Regions from separate parts of the Limnohabitans sp. JirII-29 genome, predicted to be linked through region 2. Evidence: predicted binding sites of a transcription regulator. Region 2 holds the regulator's gene; each other region holds the start of a gene.
The links. The regulator FNR, encoded in region 2, switches genes on or off when oxygen is low (the NO sensors DNR and NnrR bind a similar motif). The targets are predictions, from matches to a motif close to TTGATNNNNATCAA.
Positions count from the first base shown of each region.

Region 1: B9Z39_RS14910 (DUF2892 domain-containing protein) is a predicted target of FNR. The motif match lies at 2,716-2,729, and genes of this name have one in related genera.
Region 3: B9Z39_RS08055 (fatty acid desaturase) is a predicted target of FNR. The motif match lies at 3,071-3,084, and genes of this name have one in related genera.

Region 1 covers NZ_NESB01000011.1:25,849-32,027, reverse strand. The annotation lists gene B9Z39_RS14930 (MBL fold metallo-hydrolase) at 1-185, shown strand, start outside; gene B9Z39_RS14925 (carboxymuconolactone decarboxylase family protein) at 203-565, shown strand; gene B9Z39_RS14920 (bifunctional 2-polyprenyl-6-hydroxyphenol methylase/3-demethylubiquinol 3-O-methyltransferase UbiG) at 567-1,196, shown strand; gene B9Z39_RS14915 (MFS transporter) at 1,225-2,406, shown strand; gene B9Z39_RS14910 (DUF2892 domain-containing protein) at 2,444-2,647, opposite strand; gene B9Z39_RS14905 (amidohydrolase family protein) at 2,847-3,920, shown strand; gene B9Z39_RS14900 (isocitrate/isopropylmalate dehydrogenase family protein) at 3,973-5,028, opposite strand; gene B9Z39_RS14895 (tripartite tricarboxylate transporter substrate binding protein) at 5,096-6,094, opposite strand; gene B9Z39_RS14890 (tripartite tricarboxylate transporter substrate binding protein) at 6,122-6,179, opposite strand, start outside.
Region 2 covers NZ_NESB01000001.1:181,056-187,234, reverse strand. The annotation lists gene hemN (oxygen-independent coproporphyrinogen III oxidase) at 1-1,214, opposite strand, end outside; gene fnr (fumarate/nitrate reduction transcriptional regulator Fnr) at 1,303-2,028, shown strand; gene B9Z39_RS00890 (hypothetical protein) at 2,092-2,397, opposite strand; gene B9Z39_RS00885 (FixH family protein) at 2,455-2,733, opposite strand; gene ccoG (cytochrome c oxidase accessory protein CcoG) at 2,738-4,183, opposite strand; gene ccoP (cytochrome-c oxidase, cbb3-type subunit III) at 4,189-5,118, opposite strand; gene B9Z39_RS00870 (cbb3-type cytochrome c oxidase subunit 3) at 5,149-5,286, opposite strand; gene ccoO (cytochrome-c oxidase, cbb3-type subunit II) at 5,298-5,921, opposite strand; gene ccoN (cytochrome-c oxidase, cbb3-type subunit I) at 5,931-6,179, opposite strand, start outside.
Region 3 covers NZ_NESB01000004.1:102,472-108,650, reverse strand. The annotation lists gene B9Z39_RS08070 (phosphoglycerate kinase) at 1-981, shown strand, start outside; gene B9Z39_RS08060 (surface-adhesin E family protein) at 1,483-1,854, opposite strand; gene B9Z39_RS08055 (fatty acid desaturase) at 1,909-2,997, opposite strand; gene pyk (pyruvate kinase) at 3,289-4,722, shown strand; gene fba (class II fructose-bisphosphate aldolase) at 4,804-5,868, shown strand; gene B9Z39_RS08040 (phosphoribosylaminoimidazolesuccinocarboxamide synthase) at 5,865-6,179, shown strand, end outside.

The sequences.
Region 1 (6,179 bases), on a different contig from region 2:
ACATCCATGTGCACGACGGCGTGACTGAGGCCGAGTTTGTGGCCATGCGCACACAACGCGATGCGGGTTTGGAGATGCCGGTGCTGATATGGCCAGCGGTGCAAGTCAACATCCGTGCCGGTGACATGCCGCCTGCCGAAGCCAATGGGCTGTCGTATTTGAAGATTCCTGTGAATGCTGTTTGATTTTTAAGGTTCTGACCATGAGTTCTTTTGACCACCCCACGTTGATTCAAAACATCAGCCAATCCATGGGCGCTTTGCGCAAAGCCCAACCCGAGGCCATGCAAGGCTTTGGGCAATTGGCCAAAGTGGCCATGGCGGTCGGTGCCATCAGCGAGAAGCACAAAGAGCTGATCGCCTTGGCGATTGGCATCACACAACACTGTTCGGGCTGCATTGGCTTTCATGTCAAAGCCTTGCGTCGTCTCGGCTGCACGCGCCAAGAGCTGGAGGAAATGTTGGCGGTCACGGTCTACATGGGCGGTGGCCCGGGCTTGATGTACGCGTCAGAAGCCCTGACCGCTTGGGACGCGTTTGCGCCTGCCACCGAGGCGCAGGCTTGATATGGCAACGTTCACCAACCCACTAGAGCGCTGGCAGCACCGTTTTGACATTGAGGGCTATTTGTTTGGCGAACAACCCAATGCGTATTTGGCGCGGCAACAGCGCTACCTCCAACCCGGCTCGGCCTTGTCGGTGGCCGATGGCGAGGGGCGCAACAGCGTCTGGTTGGCCAAGCAGGGCTTGCAGGTCGATGCGTTTGACTTCTCATCCAACGCTGTGATCAAGGCCCATCAATTGGCCCAAGCGCACCAGGTGCAGGTGAACTTTCAGTGCAGCGACTGGCAGTCGTTTGCGTGGCCGCCAGCGCGTTACGACAACGTGGTGGGCATCTTCTTTCAGTTTGCCGGTCCAGATCCACGTGCGCAGCTGTTCGCACGCATGGATGCCAGTTTGAAGCCCGGGGGAACTTTGGTGATTCAGGGCTACAGCACCGCGCAACTCAAGTTCAACACCGGTGGCCCGGGCGAACTCGACCACTTGTACGACGAGGCGCTGATGTGCGCATCGTTTCCAGGCTACGAGGTGCTGGATCTGCAAACGTACGAAGCCAACATTGCCGAGGGCACCGCCCACAACGGCATGTCGGGCTTGGTGGGCTTTGTCGCCAAGAAGCCTCTGCTGGGCATTTGAGTGCCCCAACTCAGCTATAACCTAGACCATGAACCGACATCTTTTATTGCTTGCCATCGCCCAGGGCTTGTTCCTGACCAACAACGTCACCTTCATTGCCATCAATGGCTTGGTCGGGTTGAGTCTGGCCCCGGTGGGCTGGATGGCCACCTTGCCTGTGATGGGCTATGTGGTGGGAAGTGCGCTGAGCACAGGTTTGGTGGCCAAGTCGCAACAACGCTTTGGTCGCAAGGGCTCGTTTCAACTGGGCTTGTTGGTGGCCCTGCTGTCGGCAGGTCTGGGGGCTTGGGCGGTGTTGATCCAGTCGTTTTGGTTGCTCGTGGCGACGACGTTTATTGCTGGGTATTACAGCGCCAACGCGCAGTTGTACCGTTTTGCCGCAGCTGAGTTGACCACGGTGGACTACCGTGAAAAGGCCGTGTCTTTGGTGATGGCGGGTGGCTTGATAGGGGCCATCGTGGGCCCCAATTTGGCGATGTACACCAAGAACTTGTTGGAGTTTCCGTTTGCCGGTGCCTATGTGGCGCTGGCCTTGGTGGCGGTTGTGTCGATGGTTGTGATGGCGTTTATCCAGTTTCCGCCTGCACCTGTGGCGTCCAGCAGCGACCAACCCGGTCGTCCTTTGGGCGTGATCATGCGTCAACCGGTGTTCTTGGTGGCGGTGCTTTGCGCGTCTTTAGGGTATGGCGTGATGAACTTGCTCATGGCCGCTACGCCTTTGGCCATGCAAGTGTGTGGCTTTGAATTTTCAGACACCGCTTGGGTGTTGCAGTGGCATGTGATTGGCATGTTTGCCCCCGGCTTTGTGACGGGGCATTTGATCAAACGCTTTGGCGTGTTGTCCGTGATGGGCGTGGGTGTGTTGTTGAACTTTGCCTGCATCGCCGTGGCCTTGTCGGGTGCCGACTTGCAACAGTTCCTGGTGGCCTTGTTCATGTTGGGCGTGGGCTGGAACTTCCTGTTCACGGGCAGCACCACCTTGTCGATGCTGGCCTACACCCCGCAAGAAAAAAACCGTGCCCAGGCCGCCATCAACTTCTGCGTGTTTGCCACCATGGCCGTCACATCGTTTGCGTCGGGGGCCTTGGTCACCACCCAAGGCTGGGCGTGGTTGAACTGGGGCTCACTGTTGCCCGTCGCCTTGGCTGGTTTGGGGCTGCTGTGGCTGCGTGGTTCTGGCCACCTGAAGCCCAAGCTGGCCTCTGCTTGATGCCTGCTTGGCGTGTCTGTGCCTGTGCTTGTGCTTGTTAGGCGGGGCGGTCGTCTTTCATCGGACAGGTATTGATGCCCAGCAAGGTGTACACCCCGCAAAAACTGAACACGCCCGTGGCCAGCACGATCAGGCCCAGATAGCCCCAAGCGCCGATGGTGTGGGTGAGTGCCAGTGCCACCAGCACAACACCCACGACGATACGCAAAACGCGGTCAATACCGCCAACATTTGATGTCATACATTTCTCCGATGAAGCGTTGAGCCAATACAAGCATTGGATTGGAACGCTTCATCATGCGCCATCCCTTGAGACATATCAAGAGATGCTTATATTTGAGTCAGTCGCCCGAGGGACTGGGCACTGGTGCCAACCCCATGGGCAAGCACGGGGTCTTCTGGCAAAGTTGCGCCAACTTTGTCAGACCCAGGAGACTTTCGTGGCCCAACGCTTCCACCCCCAAGACGGTTGCAACCAATGCACCCCACGCCGTGGCTTTTTAACCGGCCTGTTGGCCGCTGGTGCGGCTGCGGTGTTGCCATCGTGCGCCACCTCGTCCAAGGACGCGCCGCTGCCCAGCGTGGCCAAGCGCAGCTTGGTCGATGTGCACCACCATGTGTGGGCCCCCGCATTTTTGAAAGAACTCGAAACCCGCAAGCTGGCTGAGCCACCGGCTCGCAACTGGTCGCTCAACAAAACCTTGGACGATATGGCCCAAGCCGGTGTGACCTACTCCATCACCTCACCCACCACGCCAGCAGCCAGTTTTGGCGACGCCGCCACCATGCGCGCCATGGCCCGCGTGAGCAACGAATACGGTGCCCAGCTGGCGCGTGACTACCCAAGTCAATTTGGTTTCTTTGCCACCCTGCCCATGCTCGACGTAGATGGCGCTTTGGCCGAGATTGCCTACAGCGTGAACGTGCTCAAGGCCAACGGCATTGCCATGCTCACCAGCTACGACGGCAAATGGTTGGGCGACAAGGCGTTTGCGCCCATCATGGACGAGATCAACCGCCGCAAGCTGGTGGTCTACACCCACCCATCCAACCCCAAGTGCTGCGGCAACTTGCAAGAAGGTGTGCCGGGCTCGACCATCGAGTTCGCCACCGACACCACCCGCACCATTACCAGCCTGCTGTTCAGCGGCACGGCCACGCGCTGCAAAGACATCAAGTTCATCTTCTCGCACGCGGGGGGCACCATGCCATTCTTGGTGGAGCGCCTGACCATGCTGCCCAAGCTCAACGCCAACTTCGGTAAGATCTTGCCCAGCGACCAAGTGCTGCCTACTTTGCGCAGCTTCTACTACGACACGGCACAAGCCTCGCACCCCGGTGCGCTGTTGTCGCTCTTGAACCTGGTGGATGTGTCGCAGGTGGTGTTTGGCACCGACTTCCCTTACCGCACCTCACTCGACCACGTCAAAGGCCTGATGGCCATGGGTTTCAGCATGAACGACCTCACGGCCATTGAAAGCCGCAATGCCCAGCGTTTGCTGGGACGTGCCTGAACATCGCCTTTGAGGCCAGTCAAAACGCCACCCTTGGGTGGCGTTTTTGTTTTTAGCCCAAGCGTTTCACCACCGCCTGACCGGTGGCGTGGGTGCCCAATTTTCCGCCCACGTCGCGCGTGCATTCGCCATTGGCAATGCAGTCTTCCACCGCTTGATCGATGGCTTGTGCGGCCTGCAAGTAAGCGGCGTTACCTGAGCGCTGGGCGTGCCAGCTCAGCAACATGGAGGCCGACAACACCAGCGAGAACGGGTTGGCAATGTCTTGGCCCGCAATGTCGGGGGCCGAGCCATGTGCCGCTTGGCCCATGGCGTTGTTCAAGCCCGCGTTCAAAGAGCCGCCGAGCCCCAAGCTGCCTGAGAGTTCGGCTGTGAGGTCCGACAAGATGTCACCAAACATGTTGGTGGTCACGATCACGTCAAAGCGTGCCGGTGCGCGCACCACGTGGGCCATCATGGCGTCGACGATGAAGTCGTCCACCGTCACCTCGGGAAAATCTTTGGCCACGCGGTGACAGGCATCCAAAAACATGCCATCGGTGACTTTGAGCACATTGTGTTTGTGCACCAGGGTCAGGTGACGCTTGCGTTGCATGGCCAGTTCAAAGGCGCTGCGTGCGATGCGCTCGCAACACTCGCGGGTGATGCGACGCAGCGAGATGGCCACGTCGGGCGTGACCAAGATTTCGCTGTTGCCCGACTCCACGTTGCGGTCGGCATAAAAGCCCTCGGTGTTTTCGCGCACCACCACCAAGTCAAAGGCTGAGGTGATGGTTTTCACGCCCGGGTAGGTGCGTGCCGGGCGGATGTTGGCAAACAGGTCCAGGCTTTTGCGGAAAAACTTGGAGGGGTTGATTTCGCCTTTGGCTTCGTCTTTGAAGTCGTAGGTGGCCATGGGGCCGAGCATCAGGCCATCGGCGTTTTTGACTTTCTCCAACAGCGCAGTGGTCACGGTGGCACCGTGCTTTTGCAAACTGGCGTGGCCGGCGATGTCGTGCATCAACTCCAGGCCAAGGTTGAAGCGTTTGGAGGCGGCTTGCAGCACATCGACGGTGACCGCCATGGTTTCGGGGCCAATGCCATCGCCGGGTAAAACAACAATTTTCATAAACAACTTATCGGTGGGTCAAAAGGAAAGAGGAGGATGAACAAACAAGCGAGATCGCTTATGCGGGTCACTGTTCAAGTTTCAGGTCGGCATCTTTGATGAGCTTTTCAAACTTCACCGCTTCGCTGCGCACGTAGTCGGCAAATTCAGCAGGGGTGTTTTTGGGCACCGCCACGTTGTCGCTCTCCAGACGGCTGCGAATCTCAGGCATGGCCAGCACGCTGTTGACATCGCGGTTCAAGCGCTCAATCACCTCCGCAGGTGTGCCCGCTGGCGCAAACAAGCCACCCCACAAGGTGTAGCTAAAGCCTGGCAAGCCCGCCTCGGCCACGGTGGGCACATTGGGCAAAGAATTCATGCGGCGGGTGGTGGTCACGCCCAGTGCTTTGAGCTTGCCGCCTTTGATTTGGGGCATGGCCGCTGAAGCGCTGCTGAAGAAGGCTTGCAAGCGACCTGCCATCAGGTCGGACATCAAGGGGCCCACGCCTTTGTAGGGCACGTGGACCATGTTGAGCTTGGCCCCAAGGGCCAAGGCCACGGCGGACAGGTGACCCGGAGTGCCAGCACCCACCGAGCCGTAGCTGAACTCGCCGGGTTTGGCGCGTGCCATTTGGATGAATTCAGCCACGGTGTTGTAAGGGGCATCGGCGGGCGCCAGCATGACCAGGGGGGCGTTGCCAATCAACACCACAGGCACCAGTTCTTTCATGGGGTCGTAGCCCAGGTCTTTCATGAGCACGCGGTTGACGGTGATCTCACCGGTCTGACCCAGGAACAAGGTGTAGCCGTCGTTTTTGGATTTGGCCGCGATGCGTGTGCCCACCGTGCCCGAGACGCCAGGCTTGTTGTCGACCACCACGGCTTGTTTGTAGATCGTGGACAGCTTGTCGCTGACCAAGCGTGCAAACACATCGCCTTGGCCGCCAGGTGCGTAGGCCACGATGACAGTGACTGGTTTGTTGGGGTAGTCGTTGTCGGCCGCTTGTGCCGATGACAGGCCCAGCGTGGCCAGCAGTGCTGTGGCCCAAAGGCGCGTGAGCAGGTGGCGTTTAGGAACGTGGTTCATGTGTGTCTCTCAGGGTGTTGATACGGGTTATTCGGGTTTGATGTTGCCGTCTTTGACGACGCGGCTCCACAAGGCCAATTCCTGT
Region 2 (6,179 bases):
TCGACCGACTCAAACAGGACATGGCCTTGGCACATCAAAGCCATGATGATGGTGCGGCGTACCAAATCGTCGCGAGACAAAGCCAAGCCGCGTTCTACTGGCAAACGCCCTTGGTCAAGCAGGTCGTAGTAAGCCTCTAAGGTTTTGACGTTTTGGCTGAACGTGGCCCCCACATGGCCAATGGCGGAGACACCCAGCGCGATCAAGTCGCAATCGGGCTGCGTGCTGTAGCCCTGGAAATTGCGGTGCAAGCGACCTTGGCGTTTGGCCACGGCCAAGGCATCGTTGGGCAAAGCAAAGTGGTCCATGCCCACGTACACATAGCCCGCGCCCATGAGCACACGCAATGCACTGGAGAGCATGACCAACTTGGCGCTGGCAGGCGGCAAGTCTTGGCTGTGAATGCGCCGCTGCGGTTTGAAGCGTTCTGGCAAATGCGCATAGCCATACAAAGCAATGCGGTCAGGGCGCAAGTCCACCACTTGGGCCAGAGTGCGTTCAAAAGTCTCAGGCGTCTGCATGGGCAGGCCGTAAATCAAGTCGATGTTGACCGAGTCAAAGCCCAGTGCGCGGGACGCGGCCACCAAGTCAAACACCTGCTGTGCAGGCTGAATGCGGTGCACGGCTTTTTGCACGTCGGGGTCAAAGTCTTGCACGCCAAAGCTCAGACGGTTGAAGCCCAGCAACGCCAAGGTGTTCAAACGCTCGGCGGTCACGGTACGCGGGTCAACCTCGATGGAGTATTCGCCACCGGGCGCAAATTCAAAATTGCGGCGCAACATGGCCATCAACGCGCGCAGCTCGTCATCGCTCAAAAACGTGGGGCTGCCGCCACCCAGGTGCAGTTGTGACACCGTTTGGCCTGCGCCTAAGTGCGCCACATTCAAAGCCACCTCGCGCTCCAGGTAGCGCAAATACTCAGCACCCCGCTCATGGTGTTTGGTGATGATCTTGTTGCAGGCACAGTAGTAACACAGCGCCTCACAAAACGGGATGTGGATGTACAAGGACAGCGGATAGGCTTTGACCGCCACGCCTTCGCGACGCTGTTGCAGCGCCTGCAAATAATCGCTCTCGCCAAAGGCCTCGACAAACCGATCGGCGGTGGGGTAGGAGGTGTAGCGTGGGCCTGCCACGTCGTAGCGACGCAGTAGATCTGGGCTCATCACATCGACAGGTCTTGAAGCCAGGTTGTTGGTTTGAGGAGAGGTCATCGATGGTTATCCTTTTCAGGAGGATAATGTGCCCATAAGTTGACTGACACACTTTGACCTGTATCAACTCACTGTTTTATCCCACCCTATGAGTATCCCTAGCATCAAAGTCGCTTGCTCCAACTGCAACTTGCGCGAGCTGTGTATGCCTTTGGGTCTGTCTGACGACGAACTCAATCGCATCGATGACATCGTGGCCATCCGCCGACGTGTGCCCCGTGGCGAAAGCTTGTTCAGGAATGGTGAAAAGTTCAACGCGCTCTACGCCATTCGTACCGGCTTCTTCAAAACCTGTGTCTCCTCAGAAGATGGTCGTGACCAAGTGACGGGCTTTCAGATGGCGGGCGAAATCATTGGCTTGGATGGCATCGTCAGCGACCTGCACACCTGTGATGCCGTGGCGCTGGAAGATGCCGAAGTGTGTGTGATGCCTTTTGACCGCATCGAAGAACTGTCGCGCGACATCAATGCCTTGCAGCGTCATGTGCACAAAATCATGAGCCGCGAAATCGTGCGCGAACACGGCGTGATGTTGCTGTTGGGCAGCATGCGCGCTGAAGAACGCTTGGCGGCCTTTTTGTTGAACTTGGTGCAACGCTTGCATGCACGTGGGTTTTCGCAATCCGAGTTGATTTTGCGTATGACGCGCGAGGAAATTGGCAGCTATTTGGGGCTCAAACTTGAAACCGTGAGCCGCACGTTTTCAAAATTTGCCGACGAAGGCATTGTCGAAGTGAAGCAGCGTCATGTGCGCATCTTGAACACCGAAGCCCTCAAGCTGTTGGTCAACGCACAAACGTGCCAGCCCACTTAAGCGCTTGCGCCCCAAACAAAAGGCCTGCTGATGCAGGCCTTTTGTTTGGAGTAAATCAAGTGTTCAAACAGGTTGCTCGCAGCAGGATTCTTGTTTAGGACATCCATCGGGCCGCTCGGTAGGGACCATCGGGCAACGGTTGGTTTCAAACGGAGACATGGACAACAAGGTGGTCAGCGCACTGGACCCTGCGGTGATGATCCAAAAGGCGAAAAAAGACAGGGTGTAAATGCCTTGACGCGACATCTCAACAGGTTGTCCGAACCATTGCATGTCTTGGGGGTCAAACATGGCAAACACCACGACTTCCAAAACACCTGCCACCAAAAAGGCGGGCCATACGATCCACATCATGCGTTGTGCCAACATCAAAATTCTCCTTGTTAGGAACTCGTCATCAGTGTAGGCCCGCTTGATGGTTTTCCATCATGGGGTTTTCGTGGGCATCTGCGCTTTTGGCGTCGCCACGTGGTTGCGCGCTTGCATGGCTGGCATCATCTGCTGCGCTTGTTCAGCTAGGGTTTTGTTGATGTTCAGGCCTTGGCGGTAATAGTCCTCAGCCACCACCGGATCAGGAATGCGGATGGCGATGGCCAAGGTCACGAACCCAGCCACCACGACCACCGCTGGCCCTGCAATGATGAGCCACACATGGCCGTACTTCCACCAAGGTTGCGTGTCGTGTTGTTGTTTCAATGCAGTCATAGGATTACCTCGGCACAATGAACACTGACTTCTCGACCACCGATTGGCCAGACTCCTGTGCTTGAATTTCAAACTCGATTTTGTGAGATCCAGCCTCAGCAGAACCATACGGGATATCGGCGCGCAACACAATCCAGCGAGCTTGAGCGGGTGCAACGACCACATCGGTTTCAGTTTCAATGCGTAGCTGTGGCAAACCTTTGACCGTCAAGTGGTAGGTCTGTTCAGACTCTGCTGCATTCATGATTTGCAGGCGATAGACGTTCTCTAAAGTGCCGTACTCGGTGATACGCGCCAGCGACGCGCGGTCGCGCACCACATCCACCTTGAACGGTGTACGCATGCTCAACGACACCAGCAAGCCCACCACCAACGCCACCAGGATCATGGTGTAGATCTGCACACGGGGACGCAACAAACGCATCCACATCTGACGTGGCGTCCATTTGTTTTCCATCGCGTTTTGTGTGGTGTAACGAATCAGGCCTTTGGCATAGCCCATCTTGTCCATCACGGTGTCGCAGACATCGGCGCACGCACCACAACCAATGCACTCGTACTGCAAGCCCTGGCGAATATCAATGCCCGTCGGGCATACCTGCACACACAAAGAGCAATCCACACAAGAACCTAAGTTGAGCGTGCCCAAATCGGCTTTGCGTGAGCGTGGGCCACGGGGTTCGCCCCGTTCGGTGTCATACGTGACGATCAAGGTGTCATGGTCAAACATGGCGCTTTGAAAGCGTGCATAAGGACACATGTATTTGCACACTTGCTCACGCATGAAACCCGCGTTGCCGTAGGTGGCAAAAGCGTAGAAAAACACCCAAAAGAGTTCCCATGAACTCATGTGGCTCAAAAAGAATTCCATGGCCAACTCACGAATCGGCGTGAAGTAGCCTACAAAGGTGAAGCCGGTCCAGATGGAAAAGAAAATCCAGATCAGGTGCTTGTACCACTTCTTCACCAGCTTTTCGAGCGAGAACTCGGCATCGTCCAAGCGCATGCGGGCTGAGCGATCACCTTCGATTTTTCGCTCAATCCATAAAAATATTTCGCTGTACACAGTTTGTGGACAGGCATAACCACACCACAAACGGCCCGCCACGGCAGTGAACAAAAACAGCGACAAGGCTGAGATCACCAACAAGCCGGTGAGGTAAATGAAGTCTTGTGGGTACAAGACCAAACCAAAGATATAAAACCTGCGCGAGGCCAGATCAAACAACACCGCCTGACGCGTGCCCCATTCAAGCCAGGGCAGACCGTAAAAAAGCAACTGGGTCAGGACCACCAAGATCCAACGCCAATAGGCAAAGATGCCTTCGACAGAACGGGGGTAGATTTTTTGGCTGGCCGCATAAAGCGAGACCATCGCCTCGTCCTCTGAGCCCGAAGGCTCAGGAACGATGGGGATGGTCTTGCGCTGCTGGGTGTCGTCAGAATTCAAAACAATTACTTCGCAGCAGCAGGTGTTTCAGGTTTGTTTGACATGCCCCACACATAAGCGGTCAGCACATGGATTTGGGATTCGGTCAAACGGCCCTCTTGAGCTGGCATTTGGTTGACCTTGCCACCATTGATCATGGCCGTGATGGCTTCTTCACCCCAGCCATGCAACCAGATCTTGTCGGTCAAGTTGGCAGAGCCCAAGGCTTGGTTGCCTTTGCCGTCCATGCCGTGACAGGCCGCGCAAGCACCAAACTTGGATTTACCCAACGAAGCACGCACCGAGTCATGCGGGCTGCCCGACAAGCTCAACACATAGTGCGACACGTTACGAATGTCCTCTGGTGTACCCACCGCAGCGCCCATCGGTGGCATTTGACCAATACGACCTTTGGTGATGGTCTCCTTGATCTTGTCAGGAGTGCCACCGTGCAGCCAGTCACCGTCGGTCAAGTTGGGGAAGCTCTTGGAACCGCGTGCATCAGAGCCGTGACACTGCGCACAGTTGTTCATGAACAAGCGTTCGCCCACCGCCATGGCTTTGGGGTCACCGGCCAATTGCTCAGGAGGCTGGGCTGTGAAAGCCGCATACAAGGGCTCCAACTCTTGGTTGGCTTTGGCCACCTCAGCGTCATACTGACCTTGCGACGACCAACCCAATTTGCCAGCAAAGCTGCCCAAGCCTGGGTAAGCCACGCCATACACCACCGCAAACACAATGGTGATGATGAACAGCCACAGCCACCAACGGGGCAATGGGTTGTTCATTTCGCGCAGGGTTTCATCCCACACGTGACCGGTGGTGCCGTCTTGCGTGTTGTGCGAAGAGACTTTGACTTTGGACGAGAACCACAGCAAAGCGGCGCAGTACACGATGCCCAAGATCGAGATGACGGCCACAAAAAGCGACCAAAAATTACTGGTGAAATCACTCATGATTCGATTCCTTTACACAGGCACTCAGGCCTAGTCTTGATCGAACGGCAACTGGGCAGCTGCGTCGAAATCTGTTTGGTTGCGCCGAGAAAAAGCCCACACCAAGATGCCAATGAAAATGGCAAACGAGAGCAAGGTCGTGGCGATGCGTAAGTCATTGACGTCCATGGAGAACCTCCTTACTTGAGCGCAAGACCGAGCGATTGCAAATACGCAATGGCCGCATCCAACTCGGTTTTACCCTTGACGTCTTCTGCTGACTTGGCAATTTCTTCGTCGCTGTAAGGCACACCCACCATGCGCAAAGCTTTCATGCGAGGCGCCATATCGCTGGGGTCCACCATGTTTTTCGACAACCATGGGTATTCAGGCATGTTGGACTCGGGCACCACATCGCGTGGGTTGTTCAGGTGCACACGGTGCCACTCGTCGCTGTATTTGCCGCCCACACGTGCCAAGTCAGGGCCCGTGCGCTTGCTGCCCCACTGGAAGGGGTGGTCATACACCGACTCGCCAGCGACCGAGTAGTGGCCATAGCGCAGTGTTTCAGCACGGAACGGGCGGATCATCTGCGAGTGGCAGTTGTAGCAACCCTCGCGGATGTACACATCACGTCCTGCCAATTGCAAGGCGGTGTAGGGCTTGACGCCAGTCACCGGTTCGGTGGTCGATTTTTGGAAAAAGAGCGGCACGATTTCAACGATGCCACCAAAGGCCACCGCAATCAAAATCAGCACGATCATCAAAAAGTTATTGGTCTCCACGCGCTCGTGGGAGAAACCTTTGGCGTTGTTATCAGACATGTAGGCTCCTCAAGCGTGTGCGGGGGCAGGAATAGCGACGCTGACAGCATTGCCCTGGGTGGCTGTTTTGACCACGTTCCAGAACATGATCAGCATGCCGCCCAAGTACAACAAACCGCCCATCACACGAATCACGTAGAACGGGTAAGTGGCTTTGACCGATTCCACGAAGGTGTAGGTCAAGGTACCGTCGGTGTTGACAGCACGCCACATCAAGCCCTGCATCACACCAGCAATCCACATCGCAGCGATGTAGAG
Region 3 (6,179 bases), on a different contig from region 2:
GAGTTCAAACCTGCTGACTCATTGGCCCCCGTGGCCAAGCGTTTGGGCGAGTTGTTGGGGCGCGAAGTGCCTTTGGTTTCCAACTGGGTCGATGGCGTCCAAGTGGCCCCGGGTCAATTGGTGATGCTGGAGAACTGCCGCGTCAACAAAGGCGAGAAAAAGAACGCGCCTGAGCTGGCCCACAAACTCGCCGCCCTGTGCGACATCTTTGTGCACGACGCGTTTGGCACGGCCCACCGCGCCGAAGGCACCACCTATGGCATTGCCCAGTTCGCCCCCATCGCGTGTGCGGGCCCCTTGTTGGCGGCAGAGATTGACGCCATCAGCAAAGCCTTGGCCAACCCCAAGCGTCCTTTGGCGGCCATCGTGGCGGGCAGCAAGGTCTCCACCAAGCTCACCATCTTGAAGAGCTTGGCCAGCAACGTGGACCAGCTCATCGTGGGCGGCGGCATCGCCAACACCTTCATGTTGGCAGCGGGTTTGAAGATCGGCAAAAGCTTGGCCGAGCCCGATTTGTTGGCCGAGGCCAAAGCCGTGATCGAGATCATGAAAGCCCGTGGTGCCGAAGTGCCGATCCCCACCGATGTGGTGTGCGCCAAAACCTTCGCTGCCGATGCGGTGGCCACGGTGAAGAAAGCCACCGAGGTGGCCGATGACGATTTGATTTTGGACATTGGCCCCGAGACCGCTGCCAAGTTGGCCGCGCAACTCAAAGCTGCTGGCACCATCGTGTGGAACGGCCCGGTGGGCGTGTTTGAGTTTGCTGCGTTTGAGAACGGCACCAAGGTGATTGCCCACGCCATTGCCGAGTCCAGCGCCTTCAGCATTGCCGGCGGTGGCGACACCCTGGCGGCCATTGCCAAATACGGCATTGAAAAACAAGTGGGCTACATCTCCACCGGGGGCGGCGCGTTCTTGGAAGTGCTCGAAGGCAAGACCTTGCCTGCGTTTGAAATTTTGACCCGGCGCGCAGCGGGGTAATGGCGGTGTCATGGCAGGCCCATTGATACCTTGAGTGGGTCTTCACCGAGCGCCAAACAAGACAGATATATTTGCCTGTGTCTTCATTTGGGTTTTTGACGATGCGCCATTCATTCAAATTCGTTTGCACCATCGCAGCTTGTTGGCCACTGTCTGGATGGCCACAAGCATTTCAATCGTTCCCACTGCACACCATCGCGTGTGACAAGTTGCCTGAACATGCCGCTGTGCAGGAGTGCTTGAAGCGAGACAAAGCAGAATATGAGGAATGGGTCAAGCAGATGAAGAGTCGTTACCCCGCTGCTGTTTTTCAGCCTCATGACGCTGAAAGAAAACCGCCCAGCAATTGCTTCAAACGCGAGGCAACTGGCGAGCAGATTTGTGCCAATTGAGCTTCGTTGCTGAGGTCTGTCACTGAGATAAGCCTCTCAGTCGCTCTTTGCTCAAGTCGTTGAGCCTGTTAGAACGCAACAGCCTTGACGCTGATCTTTGAGCGATAAATCACCAAGCGCAAGCAAATCCAAACAACTGCCGACTCATCTTGTCTTGGCTGACCGGCATCCAGCCAGCGGCCGTGGGCAGTGACTTGATGGCCGGGCCATTGCCCATTTTGTTGGGATGGCTGGTGGCGCTGAGGGTTTTGTATTTGGCTTCGGCGCAGTCGTAGTCGATGTACGACTTGACCGATTGCTGCCCAGTCGTGTCTGGGCTTTTCAAGTCGTAGACCACCCAGACGCGGCGGTTTTGGTTGATGCGGGCGATGGACGAGGAGTCCACATACACCGTGGCCACTTCGTTGTGCGTGACGGTGACCCACATGGCCTGGGCGGTGTGCATGAACAGACTTAACAGCATGAACAACCAAGTTTTCATGGTGGAGCTTCCAAGAAAAAGCCCCGACCAGCGGGGCTTTGAACAGGTGGCGGTTTAGGCCGCAACTGGCGTGGATTTCACGCTGGTGGGTCGACCTTCATAGTCGGTCCAGCTGTCGATCTTGAAGTCATACAGCTTGCAGTCGCGGGCGGTTTGGAAGTACCAGCCCCACGAGAACGGCTGAATCACAATGCGCTCTGGCAGCAGTTCTTCGAGCTTGCTCTGCGCCTGCTTGAGCTTGTAGAGCGGGATGCTCATATCCAGGTGGTGAGCGGTGTGCTCCATGATGTGGTGCATCAAAGCGCCAATTTGCAACGGGAAGGTCAGGTGCACGGTAGTTGACACAAAGGGCTGTGCTTTGGACCAGGCGCCACGTTCATCGTGCCAAGACACTTTGACGTGGGTGTGGTGCACGTACACCACAAAGCCAATCATCGACACCCAGAAGAAGAACGGCACCACCACGCCCATCAGCAGCATCAAGGCGACCGATTGCTCGGTGGCGATGGCCGCCCAGGTCATCGCTGCCACCCATGCCACACCAAAGCCGGTGATCAGCAGGCAGTCTTTGATGAAGATGGGGCGACGTGTGGGCATGTTCTTTTCGTTGGGGAACACCATCTTGTTCCACCAAATCTCGATCATGTAATACAGGCCAGGCGCCCAGCCGCTGCGGTAGACGCGGTCACGCAGCTTTTCAAAGGGGCTGAGTGCGGCAAATTCTTCGGGTGTGTAGGGCGCCCACACAAAGTCAAAACCTTTGAGGTTGGTGTAGCCATGGTGCACCACGTTGTGCCCGATGTCCCACAAGCTGTAAGCAGTCAGAGACGGCAAAAAGGCAATGCGACCCAACCATTTGTTGAGGTTGCGGTGTGGGGTCAGGCTTTGGTGACAAGCATCGTGGCCCAAAATGAACAAACGGCCAATCACAAAGCCAGCCGCCAAACCGCACAACAGCTTGGCCCACCAAGCTTCAAACATCACAGTGCCTGTGAGCAAAGCGGCCCATAGCACGTAGTCAACAAACAGCAGCACAAAGGCCAGCACCGTGGTGCGTTCGGCCAGCGGCACCAGCCACTCGCGCATGACTTTGCGGTGCGGCATCGGCTCGTGAGGAAGAATCGGTTTTTGAGTCAGGTTCATAGTCAACAGTCAAATGGGTCAGCCCACAGTGGGTGGCCCATGCGAGATCTTAGGGCGGCAGTGCTAACGCGCACTGATTTGTATCAAACGGTTGCCAATTATCTCTGTTTACGACGCCTGCCGGGCTTTTCCCCGATAACCCTTAGTAGGCAGGGGGGTCAAAAAGCCCACACTGGGCCCTGGTTTGAATACTTTCGCGGACTTTGAACCGTCGCCATAGGCCCACATGCCACAAAGTGAGCGCATTCAAACATGTGAGAATGAACAAAACAATTCCAGAGGAGTCTTTGTATGCTGCGTCGCGCCACCAAAATTGTTGCCACCTTAGGTCCCGCTTCCAGCGATCCAGCTTTGTTGGAGCAAATGATTCGCGCTGGCGTGAACGTCGTGCGCCTGAACTTCAGCCATGGCAAAGCCCAAGACCACATTGACCGTGCGCGCTTGGTCCGTGAAGCTGCGGTGCGTGCTGGCCGTGAAGTCGCCATCATGGCGGACTTGCAGGGCCCCAAAATCCGGGTGGGCAAATTTGCCGAAGGCAAAGTCATGCTGGAAAACGGTGCCAAGTTTGTGCTCGACGCCTCGCGCACCGAACCCGGTGATCTGCAAGGCGTGGGCTTGGACTACAAAGAATTGCCGCGCGATGTCAAAGCCGGCGATCTGTTGTTACTCAATGACGGTTTGATCGTGCTGACTGTTGATGCCGTCAAGGGCGAGCAAGTACTCACAACCGTCAAGTTGGGCGGTGAGTTGTCCAACAACAAAGGCATCAACAAACAAGGCGGTGGCTTGACTGCGCCTGCTTTGACCGCCAAGGACATGGACGACATCAAGACCGCCATGAGCTTTCAGGCCGACTACATCGCGGTGAGTTTCCCCAAAAATGCCACCGACATGGAAATGGCACGCCAATTGGCCAATGTGGCGGGCGCTGAATACAAACACAAGCCTGGCTTGATTGCGAAGATCGAGCGTGCCGAAGCCATTCCGCATTTGGAAGAAATTTTGCGTGCCAGCGACGGCATCATGGTGGCGCGTGGCGACTTGGCGGTGGAGGTGGGCAACGCCATCGTCCCCGCTCTGCAAAAACGCATGATCAAGCTGGCGCGCCAGCATGACAAAGTCGTGATCACCGCCACCCAGATGATGGAGAGCATGATTACCAACCCCGTGCCCACGCGCGCCGAGGTGAGCGATGTGGCCAATGCCGTGCTCGATGGCACCGATGCCGTGATGCTCAGCGCCGAGACCGCTGCTGGCAAGTTCCCGCTCGAAACCGTGCAAGAAATGGCCAAAATTTGCAGCGCCGCCGAAGGTGCTGAGCAGGTGGAGTTAGATGCAGACTTCACCGACCAAACCTTCAGCCGCATTGACTACAGCATTGCTATGGGTGCCTTGTTCACCGCCCATCACCTGGGCGCCAAGGCCATCGTGGCCTTGACCGAGTCGGGGTCGACCGCGCTGTGGATGAGCCGTCACCGCATCCACATCCCTATCTACGCCCTCACCACCAAGGTGGCAGCGCAGCGCAAGATGGCGCTGTTTCGCAATGTGCGCGCACTCTTGCTCGACACCAGCGCCGACCGTGACACCGCTTTGTTGCAAGCCGAGGCCCACCTCAAATCGCGTGGCGATGTGGCCACTGGGGATGTGTACGCCATCACCTGTGGCGAACCCATGGGCACACCCGGCGGCACCAACATGCTCAAAATTTGTAAAGTCAGCTGAACCCGCTGTCAGGCACGCACCCAGTTGCGGCCATTAAAATTGAGCGAACTGATACAGATTTAACTTTAAGGACTTTCCCACATGGCACTCGTTTCGATGCGCGAACTTTTGGACCACGCTGCTGAGCAGGGTTACGGCATTCCAGCTTTCAACGTCAACAACTTGGAACAAGTCCAAGCTGTGATGGAAGCCGCTCACGAAACAGGCTCGCCAGTGATTTTGCAAGCCAGCGCTGGCGCACGCAAATACGCGGGTGAGTCGTTCATCAAGCATTTGATCCAAGCTGCCACCGAAGCCTACCCCCACATTCCCTTGGTCATGCACCAAGACCACGGCACCTCGCCCAAGATTTGCCAAGGCGCGCTGGATCTTGGCTTTGGCTCGGTCATGATGGACGGCTCTTTGCGGGAAGATGGCAAAACCCCGGCTGACTTTGATTACAACGTCTCGGTCACCCAGCAAGTGGTGGCCATGGCCCACAAAATTGGCGCCACTGTGGAAGGCGAACTCGGCTGCTTGGGCTCGCTCGAAACCGGCGAAGCCGGTGAAGAAGACGGCGTGGGCGCGGTGGGCAAACTCGACCACAGCCAAATGCTGACCGACCCTGAAGAGGCGGCGCAATTCGTCCAAGCCACGCAGCTCGACGCCTTGGCCATTGCCATTGGCACCAGCCACGGCGCTTACAAATTCAGCCGCCCGCCCACGGGTGATGTGTTGGCCATCAGCCGCGTCAAAGCCATTCACGCGCGCATTCCCAACACCCACCTGGTGATGCATGGCTCGTCCAGCGTGCCACAAGACCTGCTGGCGTTGATCAACCAGTACGGCGGCAAGATGAAAGAAACCTATGGCGTGCCCGTGGCAGAAATTGAAGAAGCCATCAAGCACGGCGTGCGCAAAATCAACATCGACACCGACATCCGTTTGGCCATGACTGGCGCGGTGCGCAAATTCCAAGCCGAAAACCCCGACAAGTTCGACATGCGCGAATGGATGAAGCCCGCCCGCGAAGCTGCCAAAGCCATTTGCAAGCAGCGCTACATCGAGTTCGGTTGCGAAGGTCAGGGCAGCAAAATCAAAGGTGCCACGCTGGCCATCATGGCGGCCAAGTACGCCAAAGGCGAGCTGGCGCAATTGGTCAAATGAGTATCGCGCTCCACACTTCAGCCTTGACTTCACTGCCCTTGCTGGCGCGCGGCAAGGTACGCGACAACTACGCGGTGGGCGACGACCGCATCTTGATGGTGGCGTCAGATCGCATCAGCGCGTTTGACGTGATCATGGGCGAGGCCATTCCCGGCAAGGGCGAGTTGCTCACCAAGATGGCGTTGTTCTGGTTTAGCAAGCTCGGTCACATTTGTCCCAACCACTTGACGGGCGAAGCCCCTGAAAGCGTCGTCAGTCCTGACGAGGTGGCACAGGTGCAAGGCCGCTCCATGTTGGTCAAGCGTTTGAAG